DNA from 3 places in the Pseudarthrobacter arbutini genome. Region 2 is predicted to be linked to each of the others. Evidence: riboswitches for the same ligand, from Rfam matches in the RefSeq annotation. Region 2 holds a riboswitch; each other region holds the start of a gene.
What was found. Region 2 has a riboswitch for cyclic di-AMP ahead of ACX80V_RS17380 (M23 family metallopeptidase). Riboswitches for the same ligand answer to the same signal wherever they lie in the genome.
Positions count from the first base shown of each region.

Region 1: linked by a shared signal. The riboswitch ahead of ACX80V_RS15095 (aggregation-promoting factor C-terminal-like domain-containing protein) and the one ahead of ACX80V_RS17380 (M23 family metallopeptidase) in region 2 are both predicted to bind cyclic di-AMP.
Region 3: linked by a shared signal. The riboswitch ahead of ACX80V_RS16440 (LysM peptidoglycan-binding domain-containing protein) and the one ahead of ACX80V_RS17380 (M23 family metallopeptidase) in region 2 are both predicted to bind cyclic di-AMP.

Region 1 covers NZ_JBTNDQ010000012.1:159,420-162,684, forward strand. Annotated here, with positions in the region: gene ACX80V_RS15085 (VOC family protein) at 1-169, shown strand, start outside; gene ACX80V_RS15090 (HAD-IA family hydrolase) at 245-943, shown strand; gene ACX80V_RS15095 (aggregation-promoting factor C-terminal-like domain-containing protein) at 1,015-1,755, opposite strand; cyclic di-AMP (ydaO/yuaA leader) riboswitch at 1,761-1,913, opposite strand; gene ACX80V_RS15100 (HAMP domain-containing sensor histidine kinase) at 2,014-3,265, opposite strand, start outside.
Region 2 covers NZ_JBTNDQ010000016.1:38,909-42,173, reverse strand. Annotated here, with positions in the region: gene ACX80V_RS17385 (C40 family peptidase) at 29-703, opposite strand; cyclic di-AMP (ydaO/yuaA leader) riboswitch at 774-936, opposite strand; gene ACX80V_RS17380 (M23 family metallopeptidase) at 1,085-1,909, opposite strand; cyclic di-AMP (ydaO/yuaA leader) riboswitch at 1,913-2,131, opposite strand; gene ACX80V_RS17375 (iron-dependent transcriptional repressor DtxR) at 2,286-2,981, opposite strand; gene serC (phosphoserine transaminase) at 3,259-3,265, shown strand, end outside.
Region 3 covers NZ_JBTNDQ010000014.1:110,620-113,884, reverse strand. Annotated here, with positions in the region: gene ACX80V_RS16445 (protein adenylyltransferase SelO) at 1-1,227, shown strand, start outside; gene ACX80V_RS16440 (LysM peptidoglycan-binding domain-containing protein) at 1,297-2,127, opposite strand; cyclic di-AMP (ydaO/yuaA leader) riboswitch at 2,131-2,301, opposite strand; gene ACX80V_RS16435 (aggregation-promoting factor C-terminal-like domain-containing protein) at 2,516-3,265, shown strand, end outside.

The DNA of each region.
Region 1 (3,265 bases), on a different contig from region 2:
AAGCCTGCAGATGGTGGTCGGCGACATCCAGGCTGCCCACGACCACCTCAAGAGCAACGGTGTGGAGGTCAGCGACATAGACATCCAGGACTGGGGGCACTTCGTCTACTTCGCGGATCCCGACGGCAACAAGTGGGCGGTGCAGTACATCCCGGGCCGTGACGCCTAAGGGCGTGATGCCCGGGGTCGCGACGCCTAAGCCCGTGACACTTAAGCCGGTGACGCCTAAGGCAAAATAGGCAGCATGAACATCCCCACACCTGCCGCCACACGAGTACCTGCCGCCACACGAGCACTGACATGCCGGGCCGTCCTTTTCGATATGGACGGCACACTGGTGGACTCCACGGCAGCAGTGGAGGAGGTCTGGGGAGAATTCGCGGCCCGGTACGGCCTGGACATCGCCGAAATCCTGCGCACTTCGCATGGCGTCCAGGCTGCCGATACCGTACGCCGGTTCGCGCCGGGGGGAGCGGACGTCGAGGCCCTCACCGAGGAACTGGGCGCGATGGAACGGGTGCGGACTGCCGGTATCGTCGCGTTGCCGGGGGCTGCCGACCTGCTTCGCAGCCTCCCGGCCGAGGCAGTGGCGCTGGTGACTTCAGCGGACAGGACCCTGGCGGACATCCGCATGGACGCTGCCGGGCTGGACATGCCGGCCATCGCCGTGACGGCGGACCTGGTCACACGGGGCAAGCCGCACCCGGAAGGCTATCTGATGGCCGCCGGGCTGCTGGGCGTCAATCCGGAGGACGCCGTGATCTTTGAGGATGCGCCCGCCGGAATAGCGGCAGGCGTTGCTGCTGGTATCCGGACGGTGGCCGTGGGTCCCAATGCGGGCGAATTGCCGGCAGGCGTGCTGCATATCGCGGATTACCGTGCCGTGACCGCCTCCGTGGAAACGGACGCCGCGGGACGGAAGCTCATTTCTTTCCGGCTTTGACGCCGGCGGATCACTATCGTGATCCGCCGGCGCAGCTCAGCGACGCCAGCCGCCGGCGCCGCTCGGTCGGCTTAGTACCAGTTGTGCGACAGGTGGAAGTTCAGCGCGCCGCACGGTGACTGGTAGCGCTCCTGGATGTAGTTCAGGCCCCAGTTGATCTGCGTGCGGTAGTTGGTGACGTAGTCCGCGCCGGCGCTCGCCATCTTCTCAGCGGGCAACGACTGGACGATGCCGTACGCGCCGCTGCTGGCGTTGGTGGCCGTGGTGGTCCATTCGGATTCCTTGGTCCACAGCGTCTGCAGGCACTGCATCTGGTCAGCGGACCAGCCGTACGTCGCCAGTTGGCCGGCAGCGTAGGCCTGCGCTCCTGCGGGGTCGTTGACGGCCACAACAGGGGCAGGCTCGGGGGCCGGAGCAGGAGCACCAGCGGGTTCCGGTGCCGGGGCAGGTGCCGGGGCAGGTGCCGGATCGGCGGCCTGGGGCGCGACGTTGATTTCAGCCGGAGCCGCTTCCGGAGTGGCCGGGGCCTGGATCTCAGCCGCTTCGAAGCTGAGCTTCGACTGGGCGTTCTCTTCTTCGGCGGCCTGGTTGGCGCTGGCCGCAAGCGAGGCCGACTCGGAAGCGTGTGCTGCGGCGCTTACACCGACCAACAGGGCGCACGCGGTGGCGAACACCGCGACGCGCTGGCCCACGGAGGGAATCCGGGCGGCCTTGGAAAGTGGGGACATAGCTGCGCCGAAGCGGGTCTGCTTGCGGTGGCTATCGGACTTGTTGTCGCCCTGCGGGCGCGGTTCTACCTTGAATTCAGACATGATGGATCGCCTCTCACACCTGCGGAGTTAGCTGTCGGGTTCGGATGAGGGCATCCGGCCACACGGCACAATCACGTGTTGGCTTAACCCCAAAGGGCACTTGGTGCCCGGGACGGTGGGTCCCCCGCCTCTGCCTCTGAAAACGGAATCCGGGAAGCGGCAGAGCTTGGCGTCATCCGGATATGCGGCCCAAACGGGAACCACACCTCATCGACGCTACAGGAGCTGGAAGCTTAAGTCACATTTTGGTAACAGGAATCACGACGACGGTGTGTCGCCTTGCTGGGCTCGGGTGCCAGTGGGTCGCGCCAGCGCGCCGGCAGGGAAGAGTAACGCGAACTCCGTCCGTCCGGCCCGCGATGTCACTTCCACGCTCCCGCCGTGGGCCTCCATGATCGACTGGACAATGGACAGGCCCAAGCCACTAGTGCCTTCGGACGCCCCGGCGCCCGAGGCCGGCGCCGTACCCTTGCGCGCCGCGTCTGCGCGGGCAAACCGGGAGAAAACGTGGTCTACGAATTCCGCAGGGATGCCCCCGCCGTCGTCCGTTACCGTCACCGCTGCGCCGCCATTGGCAGACTTCGTGACAGCGGTGACCACCGTGGTCCCCGGCGGCGTGTGCTTGCGCGCATTGGAGAGCAGGTTGACAAGCACCTGACGCAGTTGGGACGCATCACCCGTGACGGCGAGCGGCTCGTCAGGCAGTTCAAGGCGCCAGTGGTGGTCCGGGGCGATGACCTTCTCGTCACTGACGGTTTCGATCACGAGTTGTGTGAGGTCTACTTCGCTGAGCTTCAGGGGCTGGCCCTCATCGAGCCGGGCAAGCAGGAGCAGATCCTCCACCAGGGTGGTCATGCGTTCGGACTGGCTTTGGACCCGGGCCAGGGATTTCCGGCCGTCCGGCGTGAAGTTCTCGGTCATCCGCATCAGCTCCGTGTACCCGCGGATGGCGGTCAGCGGGGTGCGCAGCTCATGGGAAGCGTCGGCAACAAACTGCCGCACCTTGGTCTCGCTCCGCTGCCGCGCCTCGAGTGCGTTGGCGACGTTGTCCAGCATCTGATTGAGGGCGTGCCCTACGCTGCCCACGTCGGTTCCGGGATTGGAGTTCGACGGCGGGACGCGCACCGCGAGTGCCACCTCGCCCGCGTCCAGCGGGAGCCGGGCCACCCGGGTTGCCACCTCGGAAAGCTGCTCCAGCGGCTTCATGGTGCGCCGGATCAGCACGGTTCCCGCCAGTCCGATCAGCGCCAGGCCGCCCAAGGAGACAAACACAAAGGTCCACACCAGCGATGCCAGCGTGCTCTCCTTGGCGGCGAGCGGAAGGCCCGTGACAAGGACATCGCCGTAGCCGGTTTGCACTGCCACAATCCGGTAATCCCCGTTGGACAGCGAGCGGTTCACGGGAAGGCCGTTCTGCGTCAGCGCCAGCAGGGTCTGCTTGTCCTCGGCGTCGAGGGCCAGGCGCGTGGTGTCCGAGTCCAGGAAACCGCCGCTGGGGATCTGGCCGTCC
Region 2 (3,265 bases):
CAGGGCTGCAGGAACTGGATTGCAGGAACTACGGGGCCATTGTGAAGAACGCGGAGGTGCCCGTGGATGCCACGGAGTGGAGCAGAGTGCCCTGTGACGGGTTCAGTGCGCTGATCATCATGCCGTTGCCGACGTAAATGCCAACGTGGGCGCCGCCATTCTGCATGACCAGGTCACCGGGAGCAGGTGTGGCGGTGGGTCGCATCGCTGTCCAGGCATTGGTGCGGGGAATGCTGATGCCGGCCTGGGCATAGACCCACTGCGTGAAGCCTGAGCAGTCCCAGCCATTGGGAGTGGTGCCGCCCCAGAGGTAGGGGTTGCCGATACCGGTATAGGCAACTGCTGCCAGACCCGAAGCGGCGGCGGAGGAGACAGTGTCCGCGAGCTTGGAGGCCGCGGCCTCGGTTGCGGCAGCACCCTGAGCCCCGGCTTCGGAGGCCGTGGACTGCGCACGGACCGTCTCAACCTTCGGTGCCGGCGTGGTCTTGATCACGGGGCGCTCGAAGGAAACGGTAGCCGTGGGCGCGGCAGTTACGGCAAGTGCCGTCTGCGCGGAACCGGACTCGGTAGAGGCGGAAACGCCGGCGGTGGAATCCGCGGCGTTGGCCGGAAGCCCCATGCTCAGGATCAGACCTGATGCAGCTGCGATAACAGCAGCCTGGCGACCTACGGTCCCGGCATTGGCACTGACGGCCTTGGACACGGAGCCCAAGGGGTTAGTGCGAACCGGTTGTGCGCGGTGACGCGCAGAAGTATGGCGTGAAGACACGAAGGTAGCCTCTCCCAATGCCTGCGAGGTGAGCTGTCGGATTCGGATGGGAGTCACCCGGCCGCGCTGCTTCACAGTGGAAGCTTTGCGACTTAACCCCAAGGCCTTCAGAATCGAAGACCAAAATTGGTTCCCCCGCCCCTGCCAGACGATGTCATGCGAACGGACCTTGAGCGGTGGCAGAGCTAGGCAATCCACTCAAGAACGTCAACTTCGGAAAAGTTGACGCGCTTTAGACGTTACAGGAGTTCTGAGCCAATGTCACATTCAGGTCACGGCACGTCGCTGCGATTCGAGAGTTGGCCATCATTTGGGTCAGAGCCAGCCGGTGGGGTCAACGACTTCGCCATTGACCTGGACCTCGAAGTGGAGGTGGCAGCCCGTGGACGCGCCCGTGGTGCCACTGAGGGCAACAACATCGCCGCGGCTGACTGTCTGGCCTACCTTGACGCTGGCGGAGGAGAGGTGGTTGTAAGTGGTTTCAAGGCCATTGCCGTGATCCACCACCACGCGGTTGCCGCCGCCGTACTGGTGCCAGCCAACGAAGGTGACGGTACCGCTGGCAGCAGCCAGGACAGAGGTTCCGCACTGTGCCACGAAGTCCTGGCCACGGTGGAAGTCGCCGGAGCCGCCGGTAATCGGGCTGACTCGGAATCCGAAGGGTGAGGCCGTAGCCAGCTGGGCGAGCGGCGAGCCGAGGCTTCCGGCAGAGGCGGCGCGGGTAATGGATCCCGCGGACTGGGCACTCAGGAGCTGCTTCAGTTTGCCGTCGGGATCACCCTGGGTCACCACGGACGAGCGGCTGAAATCAATTTGGGCGGCGGCTTCGGCGGTAACTTCGGGCTGCGGAGCAGCGGAAACGGCCGACGCAGCCTGGCCGGGTGCCGGAGTGGCCATCACGGGGCCGGTCACAGGAACCGTCACGGTGAGAGCCAGGCCTGTCGCTGCCAAGGCGATGCCGGCCTTCTGGCCGAGGCCACTGGCGGCGGCGAAATCCGTCATCTGCCGGAAGGGTCCCCGGCGGCGGCGGGCTTCCCGCTGTGGGTCGCGGGGCCTCTCCGCGCTGAAATCCTCGGCCACTCTGGGCGCCGAGGCGGGACCCACCGCGCGACGGCGGCCCCTGGAGTATTGCGTGGTCAAGAATGTTCCTCTCTGGGTAGCCTGCGAAGTTAGCTGTCGGATTCGGGTCAGAGAGTTCAAAGACCCGGTCCGCCGTGACAAGCACTTGGCGCAGAGATATCCCGTGAGGATCCTTCGCTGGAAGAGGCTTGCTGCTGACGGACTTAACCCCAAGGCAGTCTTACGACTGCCGGTTGTGGTTCCCCCGCCTCTGCCAGTTGGTGACTGATGCACCTGATCCGCTGGCAGAGCTCGGCTCCGGATCAGGTAACGCTTTTGTATCGACGCTGAGTTTCAACTATAGGTGATTAACTTGGACAGTAACAATTCCGTTATCTTTGCGGAACCTTGCGTCGCTGCGCTATGGCGCGGCCCCACGCGGCGGACCGCCTTCCCGTCAGCTGACGGAAACGAAGACGTGGGATGCCACTTCCGGGGGCAACTCGAGCGCCCCTTCGATTCCCGGCACGCGCACGGAAATGTACTCCCCGACGCGCTCCAGGGACACCGTGGCACCGGGCCTGATCCCGCCTTCATCCAGCTGGACCAGCAGCTCAGGTTCCACCTGGATGGGCTCAGCCAGCCGGCTGACTGTCACGTTCGACGCCGGCCCGTAGCCCTGCATCGCATCAAGGAGATTAATCACACCGGCGTCTGGGAGCGCGGGCGCCGGCCCGCCCAGGGCGGCCAGCCCGGGGATGGGGTTGCCGTACGGAGACTCGGTGGGGTGGTTGAGCAATTCGTAGATGCGCTGCTCTACGCGTTCGCTCATCACATGCTCCCAGCGGCACGCTTCATCGTGGACATAGGCCCAGTCCAGGCCAATCACATCCGCCAGGAGCCGTTCCGCGAGCCTGTGCTTGCGCATCACTTCCGTAGCGCGTTTCCGCCCGGCTTCCGTGAGCTCCAGATGGCGGTCTCCGGAGACCACGACCAGCCCGTCGCGTTCCATCCGGCCGATGGTTTGGGACACCGTGGGTCCGGAATGCCGCAGCCGTTCGGCGATGCGTGCGCGAAGAGCAACGATGTTCTCTTCTTCAAGCTCCAAAATGGTCCGAAGATACATCTCCGTAGTATCGATCAGATCCGTCATCCAGCTCAGCTCCTCGAGCGCAGTACCTTGCGTTGTCCCACCGTATCGCGTCCCGCTCAGCGGCGAGGTCCGCTAAAAAGCTTAGCCTATTTTGAATTTGTCTGGATAATGCCCGGGCGGAGACAAACAGTCTCATTGGCCGGACTGTGACGGCCCCGGTTCCCCGCCCATTCGAGGGTTCAGGCAGAATAAAGGAGGTCCTTATGCAGTCACCGCCGACTACCGGCCACCCCACCGCCCGGACGTGAGCCACGTCCATGCCGAAATTGGAGCCCCCGTGAGCG
Region 3 (3,265 bases), on a different contig from region 2:
GCCGGCCACCAGTTCGGCGGCTACTCACCCCTGCTCGGCGACGGGCGGGCCCTCCTGCTGGGTGAGGTCACGGACATCCACGGGCAGCTTCGGGACATCCACCTCAAGGGCTCCGGCCGGACACCGTTCGCCCGCGCAGGTGACGGTCTCGCCGTCGTCGGTCCCATGCTGCGCGAGTACATCGTCAGCGAAGCCATGCATGCCATGGGCATCCCCACCACGAGGTCCCTCGCCGTGGTGGCCACGGGCCGGCCCGTCCGCCGCGAAACAATGCTGCCCGGGGCCGTACTTACCCGGGTGGCCAGCAGCCACCTGCGCGTCGGCAGCTTCCAGTTCGCCCGCGTCAACGGCGACACGGACCTTCTGCGCCGCCTGGCCGATCACGCCATCAGCCGCCATCACCCGGACGTGGCGCTCGCCGACAAGCCCTACCTCGCGTTCTTCGAGGCGGTCATAGCCGCGCAGGCGTCCCTGGTGGCGCAATGGATGCTGGTGGGCTTCGTCCATGGCGTGATGAACACCGACAACATGGCCATCTCCGGCGAGACCATCGACTACGGTCCTTGCGCGTTTATGGACGCCTTCAACCCCGGCGCGGTCTACAGCTCCATCGACGCGGACGGACGCTACGCTTACGCCAACCAGCCGGTCATTGCCGAGTGGAACCTCACCCGGCTCGCCGAAGCACTCCTGCCCCTGCTCCATGAAGACCAGGACCAGGCCGTGGCGCTCGCCGTGGAATCCCTCGGCGCCTTCCGCACCCTGTACAGCGCTGCCTGGTCAGCCGGCATGAAGTCCAAGCTTGGGCTGCGCCCGGACACGCACGACGACGTCGCGTCGCCCCTAGTGGATGGTCTGCTGGCGCTGCTCCAGGAAGGCCAGGTGGATTACACCTCCTTCTTCCGGAGCCTCGGCTCGGCGGCCCGCGGCGCCCCGGAAACTGCGCGGTCCATGTTTGCGGACCCGGGCGCCTTCGACGCCTGGGCCGCACGGTGGCTGGCCCTGGCGCCGGACGCGGACCTGATGGACAGGGTCAACCCCATCTACATCCCCAGGAACCATCTGGTTGAAGAGGCCCTGGATGCTGCTATCGCAGGCGACCTGGACCCATTCAACCGGTTGGTGGACGTCCTGGCCGATCCGTACACGCAGCGCCCCGGGCTGGAACGCTACGCCGGCCCCGCCCCTGAAGACTTCGGGCGCTACCGGACCTTCTGCGGGACCTGAGCGAACACCAGGGATGGACGACGGCGGCGCGCGGCTGGGTGCCGCCCGCCGCCGTCGAGCATGGTCGGATCACGCTACGCGGACGAAGGACGCTCCGGCGAGCCAGCTGATGGAATGGATTTCGGTTTTGTAACCGTCCACCCCGCCACTGACAACCTGGCCGTTGCCGGCGTAAACGCCCACATGGCCGGCCGTGATGACCAGATCCCCTGCGGCCGGGGTGCCCACCACGGAGCCGTACTGGTAGAACTGGCCGGGCGCGAGGTCACCCACGCTCTTACCTACCGAGCGAAGCGCCTTCTCCACCATGGCCGTGCAGTCCTGCTGCACGCCGAGCTGTGCGTTGGCGGAGGCCAGGATGGGCGCGCCGAGCGAGCCGGCCGGAGCCTGGGCCGCCGGTGCGGCGGTGGAGGCCAGGCGGATTCCGGTGTTCGCCGGAGCCGCTGGTGCTGCCGCGGCGGGTGCCGCCGGTGCCGGTGCGGTGTAGCCAGCACCGGGGATCTGGATCTGATCGCCGGGGTAGATGATGGTGGTCAGCGAGAGTCCATTGACAGCCAGTACGTCGTTGAGTGCGACGCCGTACTGGGTGGAGATTGCGCCCAGTGTGTCGCCTGAAACGACAGTGTGGACGTTGGCTGCGGCGGGAGCCGGGGCAACTGCGGCCGGGGCGGGTGCGCTGGCCTGGCCCTGAACGTTGACACTCCCGGAATTGTCCGGGCCGTGGACTCCGGCCTGTGCCGGGGCGCCGACGCTGAACAGCAGGCCGGATGCAGCAACGGCCACAAGGGCCGGACGGCCAAACGTCAGGGCGTGTGCTTTGGCCGTTGACGACAGGCCGACAGGGACGGTAGAGCTGGCAGAAACCACACGATGGCGTGCGGAAGCGGAATTCTTGGACACGGTTGATCGCCTCTCCCATGCCTGCGGGGTGAGCTGTCGGGTTCGGGTCGGAGATACCCGGCCGGTAGCGGCGCCGCACGGAACGGAGCGATACCGACTTAACCCCAAGGCTTCGCAAGAAGCCGTGGAAACGTGGTTCCCCCGTCCCTGCCAGCTGGAAAGCGACTGGATCCCGGTCAGCGGCAGGGCTCGGCATACTGGCGGGAATGGTCCGGCTTGAGCCGGGCCACCGTTCGACCATAACTTCCACTTATCGGCAATGTCACATTCCGGTAACGGAATGTAGGTGTCAAATCCACCCGTGTTTCAGCTTGGATTCCCTCCTCATCGGTAACGATGTTGCAGGTCAGGCCCCGTAATCCGTATATGCCCGGTAAGCTCACCAACTATGTCCCGGATTGTTCAAAAAATGCGGCTGCCCGCCCTCGCCGGCCTGCTAGCGGTCGCACTGGCGGGGTCGGCTGCGCTGCTTCCCTCACATGCCGCCGATGACGCGCCGCCGGGCGGCTATCCCTCGTGGCAGGACGTGGAGAACGCCAAGCAAAGCGAGGCCGGCAAAGCGGCAGAGGTCACCAGGATCAACGGGCTGCTGGGCGGACTCCAGACCGAAGCGGAGGTGCTGGGCAATGCGGCCGTAACGTCCGCCGCGGAATACGCCGTGGCCGAAGCGGCGCTTCAGTCCGCCACTTCCACTGTGGACGCACTGACCGCGCAGACCGCACGCGCCGCGGCCGAATTGGGACAGTACAAGAAGGAAATTGGGGCTCTTGCCGCCCAGTCGTACAAGACCGGTGGCACCAACATGGGCTTCTTCGTTGCCCTCGACGCCGTGCAGAACAACAGCATCCAAGGCCTGAATATCGTCCAGATCGTCAGCGATAAGACTGCCGCCCTGGTGAACAAATCCGCAGCCGCCGAACGCATTTCCCGCGCCCTGGCCGATCAGGAGCAGACAGCAAGGGCCGAGCGCGAGCGCCTGTCCGGCGAAGCCAGAACCAAGCTCGATGCCGCCCAGTCCGCCCGGCAGGCCATGTCCCGGCAGATCGCGGAGCAGGAGGAGCACGGCCAGGAACTGACCGCGCAGCTGGCCTCCCTCAAGGGCACCACCGCTGCGGTGGAGGGGGAGTTCCGGCAGGGC